2 regions of the Nocardioides sp. Leaf307 genome follow, and region 1 is predicted to be linked to the other one. Evidence: predicted binding sites of a transcription regulator. Region 1 holds the regulator's gene; the other holds the start of a gene.

Region 1 (6,912 bases):
TGCGGCGGTCCTCCAGCGTCAGCGTGTGCAGGTCCCGGTCGACCGCGACGATCTCGCCGACCCAGTCGGTGGTGACCTCCTCGACCACTGCTCCGAGCTCCGCGGGCGCCTCGACCGCGCGGCCCCGCTTCGGGGCGCGCCAGTCGCCGGAGAGCACGTCGCCGCCGTACCGATCACTCATCGCAGCAGGCTAGGACGCCCGTCGGTGCGAGCCGGCCCGGCGCGCCGGTCAGTGCCGGGTGTCGGGTTCCTCACCGTCGTCGTCGCCGTCGGACTCCGCAGCCGGCTTGCCGTCGTGGAGGAGGTCGCCGGCGTCCTCGCCGGCGGGCAGGCCCTCCGCGAGGGGGTTGTCGTCGCCGGGCACGAGGTCCTCGGGCAGCTGGTCGTCGGAGATGCCGGTCGTGGGCTCGTCGGGGGTCTCGCTCATGGGGCGACGCTAGTGCTCCGGCGGGCGGCCGGTCGACCGCCCGGCGGGGTGGTGACGGCGTGGTGCCGCGGCGGGGCCGGGGGGCGGGTCAGACGAGGGGGAGCCGGCGCGGGGTGCGCGGCAGCTGGGAGTAGCCACGGGCGACCGCGTCGGTGAGGGTCGCGGCCGGGTAGGGCCACGCCCCCGTGGCCAGGGCCTCGGCCTCGGGCACGCCGCGGGCCACCAGGTCGCGGATCTCGGTGGCCACCAGGCCGATCTCGTTGCGCTGGACCTCGACGAAGTCGCGGTCGACCGGCGACCCGTGGCCGGGCACGACCACCGAGCGACCGGTGGTCAGCGACAGCACGACGTCGAGGCTCCAGGGCCACTCCAGCGGGAACGAGTCGGCGCCGTACGCCGGCACCGCGCCGTCCCCGGCACCGGCGGGCGGCGCCTCCTCGACGAGGTCGCCGGCCAGCAGCACGTCGACGTCGGGCACCCGCACCACGAGGTCGCCCGCGGTGTGACCGCGGCCGGGGTGGACCAGCTCGAGGGCGCGATTGCCCAGGTCCAGCACCGCGGCGGAGGAGAACACGTGGTCGGGCACGACCACCTCGGTCGCGTGGACCTCCTCGGCGTGCTCGCCCCGGTAGTCGCCCGTGCCGCGCCGGGCGGCCTCGGTGAGCAGCGCGGCGGCCGTCTCGTGGGCGTGCACGGGCAGGGGCCCCCAGGCCTCGAGGAACGCCCCGGCGCCGAAGGCGTGGTCGTAGTGGTCGTGGGTGGTCACGACCGCCACCACCTCGCCGCGGCCGAGCGCACGGACGTCGTCGACCAGCGCGCGACCCGAGGCCAGCGACCCGTGCGTGTCGACCACCACCAGGCCGCGCTCACCGCGGACCACCGTGACGTTGACGTCGCACCACGCGCGCCGTGAGACCCAGACGCGGTCGGCGATCTCCTCGAAGTCCATCGGCTCAACCTAGCCGGGCGCGGGACGCGGGGTGCGGGACGCGGGGTGCGGGGTGCGGGGAGCGGGGAGCGGAGCGCGCCGCGCAATTGCGCTGGTTGAGCAGGCTGGGGCCGTCGGGGTGGTCGCGGATCACGCAAACCGGTGGGCGTCGAGGGGTGCGCGCTGCGCAATTGCGCTGGTTCAGCAGGGTGTGGCCGTCGGGGTAGTCGCGGATCACGCAAACCGGTGGGCGTCGGGGCGTGCGCGCTGCGCAATTGCGCTGGTTCAGCAGGCTGGGGCCGCCGGGGTGGTCGCGGGCCGCGCAGACCGCGCAGACCGGCGAGCCCCGAGGCGTGGCCACCACGCACTTGCGCTGGTTCGGCGGCTCAGGACCCCGGCGGTCCGCTCCGACCGGGGGACCCCGACCGCGCGAGGGTCGGCGCGGTCAGCAGATGCCGGCGCCGAGCTCGCGCCGCAGCATCGCGGCCAGCTCCGCGGGCGTGCGCGCGGCGCGGGGGAAGACCAGGCGGGTGACGTGGGCGCCGGCGTCGTCGATCCAGCGCACGTCGACCCCGCCGGCGGTGAGGTCGGCCAGCTCGGCGGCGATGAGGCGCTCGACGGGCACGCCGGCGGCCAGGGCGACCGAGGCGCGCAGCTCCTCGGGGTGGCAGCGGCCCGCGTGCTCCACGCAGCGCTGCAGGTAGCCGCGGTTGAGCGCGTGGGCGGGTGCGGCGTACTCCTCGACCGGCACGGCCAGCGAGGTGCCGACGCCGTCGGGGCTTGTGAGCTGGAGGGCGACCTGCTCGGGCACCAGGCGCACGACCTGCCGCTCGTCCTCGCAGCAGGGGCAGGCCTCCAGGCCGGCCAGGGAGAGGCGGCCCGAGACCGTCACCGAGGGAGGGCGCGCCCCGGCGGGGCCGGCGAGGGCGCTGTCGACGGTGAGCACGGCCCCGGCGCCACGGGCGGCGGCCAGGGCGAGGTCGCCGGCGGGGGAGCAGGTGAAGGTCGGCACGCCGTCGCGCTCGGCCATGCCCAGGGTGTCGTCGCGCAGCACGTCGGGGGCGCCCTCGACGACCAGCCCGGCGTCGGTGGCGCACGACAGGACCGCGCGCGCCTCGGCCGCGACCAGGTAGGGGTCGTGGAGGGGACGGGTCGAGCTCTCGGCGGTCATGCTGCCTCCGATCGGCGGGCGGTCCTGGGGCGGACGCCGTGACGGGTGGTCGTAGTTAGGTGAGCCTAACCTACCCGGGTCGTCGGGGGGAGGGGCTCTCCGAGTCGGGTCCGCCATACGCGCCGGAGCGCGGACGCCCGGCGGCCCGACGCGGTCCACGCCCGGGCTGCCGTGAGGGACCCGACCTTGTAGAGTTGGCACTCCACGGAATCGAGTGCCAATCGAGCGCGGCCGGGTGCCAGAGGCCCCGGACCGGGCCGGCGGGAGGAGGCGGGATGCAGGAGGACCGCAGGCTCGCCGTGCTGCGAGCCATCGTGGAGGACTACGTCGCCACCGACGAGCCGGTCGGCTCCAAGGCGCTCGTCGAGCGGCACGGGCTGGGCGTCTCCTCGGCCACCGTGCGCAACGACATGGCCGTGCTGGAGGACGAGGGCTACATCACCCAGCCCCACACCAGCGCCGGTCGCGTGCCGACCGACAAGGGCTACCGGCTCTTCGTCGACCGGCTCACCACGGTCAAGCCCATGAGCACCGCCGAGCGCCGGGCCATCTCCACCTTCCTCGACGGCGCCGTCGACCTCGACGACGTGGTGCAGCGCAGCGTGCGGCTGCTCTCCCAGCTGACCCGTCAGGTGGCCGTGGTGCAGTACCCCACGCTGTCGCGCTCCACCGTGCGCCACGTCGAGCTGGTCTCCCTGGGCGCCCACCGGCTGCTCGTCGTGCTGATCCTCAGCACCGGGCGCGTCGAGCAGCGCGTGGTCGAGCTCGAGGGGGAGCTCGCCGACGAGGAGCTGGCCGAGCTGCGCTCGCTGGTGCTGCGCACCGTCACCGGCGCCACCATCGCCGAGGCCCTCGTGGCCCTGCGCGCCCTTGGCGAGGCCGGTGAGCCCGACGGCCGGGGCCCGAGCGCAGCCACCGTGCAGGTGGTCGAGGTGCTCGTGGACTCGATGAGCGACCACCGCAACGACGCCCGCGTCGCCGTCGGCGGCGCAGCGAACCTCGCGAGGTACGGCGACAGCTTCGACTCCGCCGTGCGCCCGCTGCTCGAGGCCCTCGAGGAGCACGTCGTGCTGCTCAAGCTGCTGGGGGAGTCGGGCACCGGCGGGCTCGTCACGGTGCGCATCGGCGCCGAGGGCCCCTACGAGGAGCTGTCCTCGACCAGCGTCGTCTCCACCGGCTACGGCCCCCGCGAGGAGTCGCTGGCCACGCTCGGCATCGTGGGTCCCACCCGCATGGACTACCCGGGCACGATGGCTGCGGTGCGCGCGGTCGCCCGCTACGTCTCCCGCATCCTCGACGAGGCCTGAGCAGGCCCTCACCGGCCGGGCCCGCCGGCCCGCCCCGCACCCGGGCGCCCCCGAGCGCCCGCGCCCCACCAGACCAGCACGCCAGACCAGCACGCCAGAGCACGACGCAAGACGCACGACCAGCACGCACCACCCGGACGACGACGAAGGACCATCAGTGAGCCAGGACCTGTACGACCTCCTCGGGGTCGCCCGCGACGCGGACGGCGACGCGATCAAGAAGGCCTACCGCCGACTGGCGCGCCAGCTGCACCCCGACGTCAACCCCGACCCCGAGTCGCAGGAGAAGTTCAAGCAGGTCTCGATGGCCTACGAGGTGCTCTCCGACCCCCAGAAGCGCTCCGCCTACGACCGCGGCGCAGACCCCTTCGGTGGGGGCGGGCAGGCCGGCTTCGGGCAGGGTGCCGGGTTTTCCTTCACCGACATCATGGACGCGTTCTTCGGAGGCGGCGGTCAGGGCGGTGGCCAGGGCCGTGGTCCGCGCCCGCGCGTTCGTCGGGGGCAGGACGCGCTGATCCGCCTCGAGGTCGACCTCGCCGACGCCGCCTTCGGCGTCACCCGCGAGATCAAGGTCGACACCGCCGTGCTGTGCTCGACCTGCCACGGCGACGGCGCCGCACCGGGCAGCCACCCGGTGCCCTGCGAGACCTGCCGGGGCCAGGGCGAGGTCGCCCAGGTGCAGCGGTCGTTCCTCGGCGAGATCCGCACGCTGCGCCCGTGCGCGGCCTGCCGCGGCTTCGGCACGATCATCCCCGACCCGTGCCGGGAGTGCTCCGGCGACGGCCGGGTGCGCTCGCGTCGCTCGCTGACGGTCAAGATCCCTGCGGGCGTCGACACCGGCACCCGCGTGCAGCTGACCGAGCAGGGCGAGGTCGGGCCCGGCGGCGGCCCCGCCGGTGACCTCTACGTCGAGATCCACGTGGCCGAGCACCCGACCTTCCGCCGCCACGGCAACGACCTCCAGTGCACCGTCACGGTGCCGATGACGGCGGCCGCGCTCGGCACCACGATCACGCTGCCGACCCTGGAGGCCGACGTCGTGGCCGATCCCGAGGAGCCCACCGAGCTGGAGACCAGCTTCGAGATCGAGGTCCGCCCCGGCACCCAGTCGGGCACCGAGCAGGTGCTGCGCGGGCGCGGTGTGCCCGGGCTGCGGGGCGGCCGGGGCGACCTCGTCGTCACCATCGCCGTCGAGACCCCAGGTCGCCTCGACGCGCGGCAGGAGGAGCTGCTGCGCGAGCTCGCCGCGCTGCGGGGCGAGGAGGCCCCCACGGGGTCGGTGCGCCCCGGCACCAAGTCGGTCTTCGGCCGCCTGCGCGACGCCTTCAACCCGCACTGAGCCGGCCGTGACGCTGTCGGTGCACCTCGTCGAGACCCTCGCCCACGCCCGGGTGGGGGCGCCCGTCGCGCTCGAGGGCGACGAGGCCCACCACGCCGTCGCCGTACGCCGGATGCGTGTCGGTGAGCGTCTGGTGCTGACCGACGGCCGCGGGCGCACTGTCGTGGCCGCCGTGACGGCCACGGCCAAGCGGTCGTTGGAGGCCGTCGTGGAGGAGGTGGCCGACCACCCCGAGCCCGCGCCGTCGGTCACGGTGGTGCAGGCCCTGCCCAAGGGCGACCGGGGCGAGCTGGCCGTGGAGGTGCTGACCGAGGTCGGCGTCGCGGGGGTGGTGCCCTGGGCCGCGGCGCGGTCGGTCGCGGTGTGGAAGGGCGAGCGGGCCGAGCGGTCGCTGGCGCGCTGGCGGGCCACGGCCCGCGAGGCCGCCAAGCAGGCGCGCCGCCCTTGGCACCCGCAGGTCGCCCCGCTCGCGCGCACCCAGGACGTCTGCGCCCTGGTCGCGGCGGCCGACCTGGCCGTGGTGCTGCACGAGGAGGCCACCGAGGCGCTCTCGGCGCTGAGCGTGCCGGTCTCCGGTCGCCTCGTCGTGGTGGTCGGCCCCGAGGGCGGCCTGACCGAGGAGGAGGTCGCGGCCCTCGTCGCGGCCGGCGCCCGCTCGGTGCGCCTGGGCGCCGAGGTGCTGCGCACGTCGACCGCGGGGCTCGCCGCCGTCGCGGCACTGCTGGCGGCCACGCCGCGCTGGGGCTGAGCCCCACCACCTCGCGGGGCCGACGTCAAGTTGGGTACTCGCGACGCCGGCGGGGTACCGTCCCCGTCGTCTCCGCCGCCCTGGGCGGACTTCCCCCGGTTCTGTCCCGGCGCGGGCTCCGGAGACGGCTCGACCCCGGCCTCGATGTGTGAGGCCGGGGTCGAGCGCCGCAGACGGTCCGGACCCGGAAAAGGCCCCCACGCCACGAGGCCGGAGCGTCTGCCCTGGTGCTTCGGAGTCGTGCTGCCGGTGGATTGGTCAGCCGACGGTGAAGTCCTTGGAGTCCTCGGTGGGGCCGGGGCCCTCGCCGCCGGCGTCGTCGGTCGACGCGACGAAGGTGTAGTCGCCGGGCTCCAGCGAGGACAGGTCGACCTCGGTCGTCCACGGGAAGAGCCGGCCCATGAAGCCGTCGGCGGTGGCGAACCCGTCGAGCACGACCTCGCCGGAGGCGTCGCGCACCTCCCACGGCACGGTCGCCTCGAAGGAGCTGGCCAGGCCCGAGGCCGTGACCGTGCCCGACAGGGTCGCGCCCTGCTCGGGCGCCGTGACGTTGACCAGGCCCAGCACCGAGAGCTGCGGCGCCTGCTTGACGCCCGCGGAGGTGTCGACCCCGAAGAGCGTCGAGGGCTCGCCGTCGAGCTCCGCGCGCAGCGGCGCCCGCTCCTGCTGCACCCCCTGCAGCGTGTAGACCACCTGCTGCACCGCGAGGCGGGCCTCGCGCGCCGACAGGCCGCCGCGCTCGGCCCACGAGGCGTCGGGCAGGGAGACCACGAAGGCGTCGCCGTCGAAGGAGACGGAGGAGAAGGTGCCGGCGGGCAGGAGCGAGCGGTAGTCGGGGTCGGTGGCCTCGCCGGTGGTGACGAGGTCGGCGGCGGCCTGGAGCGGGTCGCCGGAGACCTGGTGGAACTCGCGGAAGAGCCGCGGGCCCTGCGGGGCGTCGGCCACGAAGTAGGTCGGCACCGTCTCCGAGCCGGGGTCCTGGCTCGGCTCCT
Region 2 (6,912 bases), 490 kb from region 1:
GCCCGCCGCGCCCCCGACGGCCTGGTCGCCGAGGTGTGGGGCCTGCTGGCCGAGCCGCTGCGCGGCCACCCCCTGGCGCGGGTCCACCTGGCCGGGGCGGCGCCGGGGCACGCCCCGGGCTAGAGCGGGCGCACCAGCAGCGCGGTGCCCTCGCCGGCCACGCGGGTCATCACCAGGGTGGCCTCGCCGTCACCCTGCAGCGCGAGCCGCTTGCGCAGCTGCTCGGGCACCACGTCGACGCCGCGCTTCTTGATGGTCAGCCGACCCACGCCCCGCTCGCGCAGCGCCGCGCGCAGCTGCTTCTCGCGGTAGGGCAGCTCCTCGAGCACCTCGTAGCCGCGCGCGAACGGCGTACGGGTCGCGGAGTCGGAGGTGAGGTAGGCGATGTGGGGGTCGAGCAGGCCCGCGCCGTCACCGGCGTGCGCCGCGGCGACGGCGGTGACGAGCCCGGCGCGCACGACGGCGCCGTCGGGCTCGTAGAGGTAGGCCCCCAGGGACCGCACGGGAGCCCCGGGGTCGTCCTCGTCGGTGAGCGTGGCCAGGCCGCCGTCGCCGATGACGGTGGCCCGGCGGCGGGTGGTGGCCAGCCGGCCCGCCCACAGGGCGGCCTCCTTGACCTCCCCGTGGTCGCTGACCCACTCGGCCTCGACGCCCTCGGGCACGAGGTCGTGGGGGATCCCGGGCGCGACCTTGACGCACGCGTCGCGGCGCAGCAGGCCCTCGACCAACGACCAGGGCGGCGTCCAGTCGTCGACGTCGAAGGTGCGACCCCGTGCGGTGCGCCGCGCCGGGTCGGCGAAGGCGACGTCGAAGGGGGAGGTGTCGACCGTGGTGGCGTCGGCGACGACGGTCGCGCCGTCGAGGCCCAGCGCGGCCAGGTTGGCCCGCGCGACCTCGACCCGCACCGGGTCGAGGTCGACGCCCGCGCAGACGATGCCGGCCCGGGCGCCCGCCATCAGGTCCCCGCCGATGCCGCAGCCCAGGTCGACCAGCGAGATCGCCTCGAAGGCGCGCAGCCGGGCCGCGCGGTGGTCGGCGACGGCGCGACGGGTCGCCTGCTCCAGGCCGTCGGGGGTGAAGTAGAGCAGCCGGGCGTCCTCTCCCAGCTTGGCCTCGGCGCGGCGGCGCAGCGTGGCTTGGGTGAGCGCCGCGGCGACGTGGGCGGGGTCGGTCCCGGGGTGGCGCCGGCGCAGCGAGGCCGAGACCCGCAGCGGGTCCGGCGTCGCGGGCCCGGCCTGCAGGACGGCCACCGCCTCGGCGAGCAGGGCCTGGCCGTCGTCGGTGAGCAGCCACCGCAGGTCGTCGAGGTCCATGGCCGCGATCCTGTCAGGCCGTCCGGGTGCCGCCGCAGCCGCGGGGGACCCCGGCCCTGGCACTCAGGGTGAGCGAGTGCTAGTTTCTGGGTTGGCACTCTCCCCGTGAGTGTGCCAGCCACCCGCAGCGCAGCGCGACCCCCGCGACGGCGTGCCACGCGAGCGGTGGACCCAGACGTGCACCACCCGCCATCAAGTAGTGACGAAAGTGGAGGTCGACATCGTGTCGGTCAACATCAAGCCCCTCGAGGACCGCATCGTCGTCAAGACGCTCGAGGCCGAGCAGACCACGGCTTCCGGCCTGGTCATCCCGGACACCGCCAAGGAGAAGCCCCAGGAGGGCGAGGTCGTCTCGATCGGCCCCGGCCGCATCGACGACAAGGGCAACCGCGTCCCGCTCGACGTCGCCGTCGGCGACAAGGTCATCTACAGCAAGTACGGCGGCACCGAGGTCAAGTACGCCGGCGAGGAGTACCTCATCCTTTCCGCCCGCGACGTCCTCGCCGTCGTCTCCTGACGCACCTGGCATCCCGGCTGGCAGCGCTGCTGCCGGCCGGGTCCAGTCGCGTCAGGGCCAGTGCTTGAAAGCCTCGTGCTTCTAAGGAGAACGCATGCCCAAGATTCTTGAGTTCGACGAGAGCGCCCGCCGCGCCCTCGAGCGGGGCGTCGACGCCCTCGCCAACGCCGTCAAGGTGACGCTCGGCCCCAAGGGCCGCTACGTCGTCCTCGACAAGAAGTGGGGCGCGCCGACCATCACCAACGACGGCGTGACCGTCGCCCGTGAGATCGAGCTCGACGACCCCTTCGAGAACCTCGGCGCGCAGCTGACGAAGGAGGTCGCCACCAAGACCAACGACGTCGCCGGTGACGGCACCACCACTGCCACCGTGCTCGCCCAGGCCATGGTCCACGAGGGCCTGCGGGCCGTCGCGGCCGGCGCCAACCCGATGGGCCTCAAGCGGGGCATGGACCTCGCCGCGGCCGCCGTCGGCGACGCCCTGCGCGACGCCGCCCGCGAGGTCGACTCGGTCGAGGACATGGCCTCCGTGGCCACGATCTCGAGCCGTGACAAGGTCATCGGCGACCTGCTCTCGCAGGCCTTCGACAAGGTCGGCAAGGACGGTGTCATCACCGTCGAGGAGTCCAACTCCATGGGCACCGAGCTCGACTTCACCGAGGGCATGCAGTTCGACAAGGGCTACCTGTCGCAGTACTTCGTCAGCGACCCCGAGCGCATGGAGGCCGTCCTCGACGACCCCTACATCCTCCTGCACCAGGGCAAGATCTCGGCGATCGCCGAGCTCCTGCCGCTGCTGGAGAAGGTCATCGCCGCCGGCAAGCCGCTCTTCATCCTCGCCGAGGACGTCGAGGGCGAGGCCCTCTCGACCCTGGTCGTGAACAAGATCCGCGGCACCTTCAACGCCGTCGCGGTGAAGAGCCCCGCCTTCGGTGACCGCCGCAAGGCGATGATGCAGGACATCGCGACGCTGACCGGTGGCGAGATCGTCGCCCCCGAGGTCGGGCTCAAGCTCGACCAGGTCGGCCTCGAGGTGCTGGGCCAGGCCCGCCGCATCGTGGTCACCAAGGACAACACCACCATCGTCGACGGCGCCGGCGACGCCGCCGCCGTCGAGGGTCGCGTGAACCAGATCAAGGCCGAGATCGAGAACACCGACTCCGACTGGGACCGCGAGAAGCTCCAGGAGCGCCTCGCCAAGCTGGCCGGCGGTGTCTGCGTGATCAAGGTCGGCGCCGCCACCGAGGTGGAGCTGAAGGAGAAGAAGCACCGCATCGAGGACGCCGTCTCCGCGACGCGCGCCGCGATCGAGGAGGGCATCGTCGCCGGTGGCGGCTCGGCCCTCATCCACGCGGTGTCCGTGCTCGAGGGCGACCTCGGCCTCACCGGCGACGAGGCCGTCGGCGTGCGCATCGTGCGCAAGTCGGCCGACGAGCCGCTGCGCTGGATCGCGGAGAACGGTGGCGTCAACGGCTACGTCGTCACCACCAAGGTCCGCGAGATGGGCGTCGGCAACGGCTACAACGCCGCCACCGACACCTACGGCGACCTGGTCGCCCAGGGCGTGCTCGACCCGGTCAAGGTGACCCGCTCCGCGCTGGTCAACGCCACCTCGATCGCGGCGATGCTGCTGACGACCGAGACGCTCATCGTCGAGAAGCCCGAGGACGAGGACGACGCCCCCGCGGGCGGCGGCCACGGCCACGGGCACGGCCACTGAGCCGCTAGGCACCACCTGCTCCACCGGCGGCGCCGGGTCCCTCACGGGGCCCGGCGCCGTCGTCGTCGGTGCCGGGCCCGGTCGGCAGGCCGGTCAGGTCACCCGCAGTCGGGCGCGACCGCCGGGCGCTCGACGCCGCGGAGCAGCCACACGGTCCGACCCGTGTCGCCGCAGCCCGCACCGTGCGCGACGTACTCGCTCCCGACGAGGTCGGCGAGCGCCGCACCGCCGGCCGGGCTCCACGTGGTGAAGTCGACCCACTCCACGATCCACGTCGGACGCTCCGGTCCGGCGACCACCGCGGCGAGCTCGGCGAGGTCGGGGTCGAGGGTGCGCATCGGCAGGCTCCACAGGTGCTCGTACGGCGAGGCCATGCCGCTCGCCAGCTGGAGGTCGGCGCGCCCCCCGAAGACGACCATCGTGTCGCCGGGAGCGGCGGCCCGCCCGACGGCCTGCCCGGTGCGCACCTCGTCGAACTCCTGCAGCCCGCTGGCCTGGATCACGACCCACCCCAGCAGGCAGACGACGGTGGAGGCGGCCGCGCCGAGGATCACCGCCCGCATGCGCAGGCCGCGCCGCGACCCGTGGCGCACCAGCAGGGCGGCGCACAGCGCCGTGGCCGGGAGCAGGGCCAGCAGGTAGTCGCGCCAGAAGCTGCCGCCGAGCACCAGCGCGGTGACGTCGAAGAGGACCAGGGTGGCGGTCGCGGCGGTGAGGGCGGGGTCGCCGGCCCACTCGCCACGCACGTGCACCACGAAGCCGGCGACGATGAGCAGCATCCCGGCCCCGACGGCGCTCAGCACGAGGGTGGCCAGCCGCGTCGCGGGCTCGCCGGTGGCCTCGCCGGCCAGCGCCACGGCGGCGTCGGAGCGGAAGCCGTAGACGGCGTACCAGAGCACGTCGAGGCGCACGCCCTGCGACCACGCCCACGCCACCGTGGCGGCGACGGGGGTGGCGGCGCCCGCCAGCCCGGCGAGCGCGAGGCGGGCGAAGGTGCCGGGGGCGACGGCCCGGGTGAGCAGGGAGGCGAGGAGGAGCGCGCCGGCGAAGGCCAGGCCGCCGGCGAGGTTCTGCTTGAAGCCGACCGCGGTGCAGGCGAGCACGCCGGCCAGGAAGGCCAGGGCGGCCGAGTCGCGCCGCAGGGCGAGCAGCGAGAGCCAGCAGCCCGCCATCACGAAGGGCACGCCGAGGAGCTCGCCCTTGACCGCGACGGCGTCGATGAGCGTGTTGGCGCTCATCGCGGCCACCGCGACCGCCACCCACCCGGCGGCGCGCTCCCCGGCCACGAGCCGGGCGGTGCGGGCCGCGGCCACGACCAGCAGGGCGGCGGCCAGCGCGCCCAGCACCCGGATGAACAGCGGCCCCCCGAGGAGGTCGGAGAGCCGGAAGACCTCGATGAGCAACGGGGGCCGGTCGACGAAGTAGCGTCCGTAGACGCTGTCGGGGGAGGGGTCCCAGGAGCGGGCGACCAGCAGGAAGCCGGCCTCGTCGGCCCGCACGGGCCGCGAGAGACCGGGCAGGCGCAGCAGCACCACGAGCACGGCCGCCAGCGGCACGGTCCAGCGTGACTCGACGGCCGCGCCGACGCGGTGCACCACGCGGTGGACCACGGACGGCGCCAGCGCGCGCGCAGGTGCCGTCGTCATGGGCGACAGCCTCTCAGGCCGGGGGCCGCCCACGTCGCACCGCAACGCTGCGAGCAGCCGTTGCACGCCCGAAACATCCCCGATCCCTCCCGGCAACGCGCGACGGCGAGCGTGGGCGACATGCTGTGGAGAGTGCGCACGACCATGCCCGACCGTCCCGGCGGGCTCGCCCGCCTGGCCCAGCGCTGCGGCGAGGCGGGGGTCAACATCCTGGGTCTGCAGATCTTCCCGGGCGCCGACGCCGTGACCGACGAGCTCGTGATGCGCACCCCCGAGGGCTGGGACGTCCACGACCTCGCGCTGCTCGTCGAGGGGTCGGGGTGGACCTACGTGTCGGCGACCCCGTGCTCGGCCGCCGCCCTCTCCGACCAGCCGACCCGCTACGTCCAGGCGGCGCGCACGATCCTGGCCCGCCCGACCTCCTTCCCCGAGGTGGTCGCCCGCCTCTTCGACGCCGAGTCCGACCCCGCGCCGGGTGACGGCCCGCCGCAGGACTCCCTGGAGCTGACGGTGGGCGACGTGCAGGTGCAGGTGCGCCGGGCGGCGCCCTTCACCGAGACCGAGCGCGCCCGCGGCGCGGCCATGGCCGACCTGGTCAGCGACGTGCTCCAGCGCAGCCGCGAGTCGGCGGCCATCGGCACGACCAGCCCGGGCCGGCGCCTGGGCGGCGGGGCGACCCCGGAGTACGCCGTGGACGGTGCCTCGGTCTCGGCCGTGCTCGACGGCGTCGTGGTGGGTCTGGCCACCGTCCACGACCCGGTGCCCGGTGACGACGGGGCGGTGGTGCGCCCGGTGGCGCTGCGGGTCGACCCCGGCTTCCAGCGCCGCGGCATCGGCACGCGCCTGCTCGTGGACGCCTCGAGGCTGGCCCACATGCTCGGCGCCGACGAGATCCTGCTCACCACCCGCTCCGACAACCAGGCGGTGCTGCCGATGGTGCTGGCCGCGGGCATGCGGGGGCGGATCAGGATGGCCGCCGACGTGCTGAGCGTCAGGGTCCCCGTGCGCGACCTGAAGCCGCTTCCCGGCTGACCCGCGGTTAGGCTTGGGGGGTGGAGCTCCCTGACAAGTTCGCCGCCCTCGGGCTGACCTACGACGACGTCCTGCTGCTGCCCGGTCACTCCGACCTGGCGCCGGCCGACATCGACACGACCTCGCGGCTGACCCGCGAGATCTCGCTCAAGGTCCCGCTCGTGAGCGCGGCCATGGACACCGTCACCGAGTCGCGCATGGCCATCGCCATGGCCCGCGAGGGCGGCCTCGGCGTGCTCCACCGCAACCTCTCCATCGAGGACCAGGCCTACCAGGTCGACCTCGTGAAGCGCACCCAGACCGGCATCATCTCCAACCCCGTCACCATCGGCCCCGACGCGACGCTGGAGGACCTCGACCGCATCTGCGGGGAGTACCGCGTCTCCGGCCTGCCGGTGGTCGACACCGACAACCGCCTGCTCGGCATCATCACCAACCGCGACCTGCGCTTCACCCCGGTCGCGGAGTGGGCGACGACCAAGGTCGACGAGATGATGACGCCGATGCCGCTCATCACCGGCCACGTCGGCATCTCGCGCGACGACGCCACGCTGCTGCTGCGCAAGCACAAGCGCGAGCGGCTCCCGCTGGTCGACGACGCGGGCCGCTTGGCCGGCCTGATCACCGTGAAGGACTTCGTCAAGGGCGAGCAGTTCCCCCACGCCTCCTACGACGGCGCCGGAC

The links. Region 1 encodes HrcA, which represses chaperone genes, less so after heat shock. Its sites were predicted from a motif close to TTGGCACTCGNNNNNNNCGAGTGCCAA; they were not measured.
Region 2: groES (co-chaperone GroES) is a predicted target of HrcA. The motif match lies at 1,370-1,396, and genes of this name have one in related genera.

Annotation. Positions count from the first base shown of each region.
Region 1 is NZ_LMNY01000001.1:1,550,853-1,557,764, forward strand. It holds gene ASF50_RS07055 (DUF3097 domain-containing protein) at 1-181, opposite strand, end outside; gene ASF50_RS07060 (hypothetical protein) at 230-427, opposite strand; gene ASF50_RS07065 (MBL fold metallo-hydrolase) at 516-1,376, opposite strand; gene ASF50_RS07070 (hypothetical protein) at 1,801-2,526, opposite strand; gene hrcA (heat-inducible transcriptional repressor HrcA) at 2,802-3,833, shown strand; gene dnaJ (molecular chaperone DnaJ) at 3,991-5,172, shown strand; gene ASF50_RS07085 (16S rRNA (uracil(1498)-N(3))-methyltransferase) at 5,180-5,920, shown strand; gene ASF50_RS07090 (Gmad2 immunoglobulin-like domain-containing protein) at 6,179-6,912, opposite strand, start outside.
Region 2 is NZ_LMNY01000001.1:1,061,294-1,068,205, forward strand. It holds gene ASF50_RS04920 (B12-binding domain-containing protein) at 1-123, shown strand, start outside; gene ASF50_RS19885 (THUMP-like domain-containing protein) at 120-1,313, opposite strand; gene groES (co-chaperone GroES) at 1,537-1,830, shown strand; gene groL (chaperonin GroEL) at 1,925-3,550, shown strand; gene ASF50_RS04940 (hypothetical protein) at 3,649-5,196, opposite strand; gene ASF50_RS04945 (GNAT family N-acetyltransferase) at 5,341-6,228, shown strand; gene guaB (IMP dehydrogenase) at 6,249-6,912, shown strand, end outside.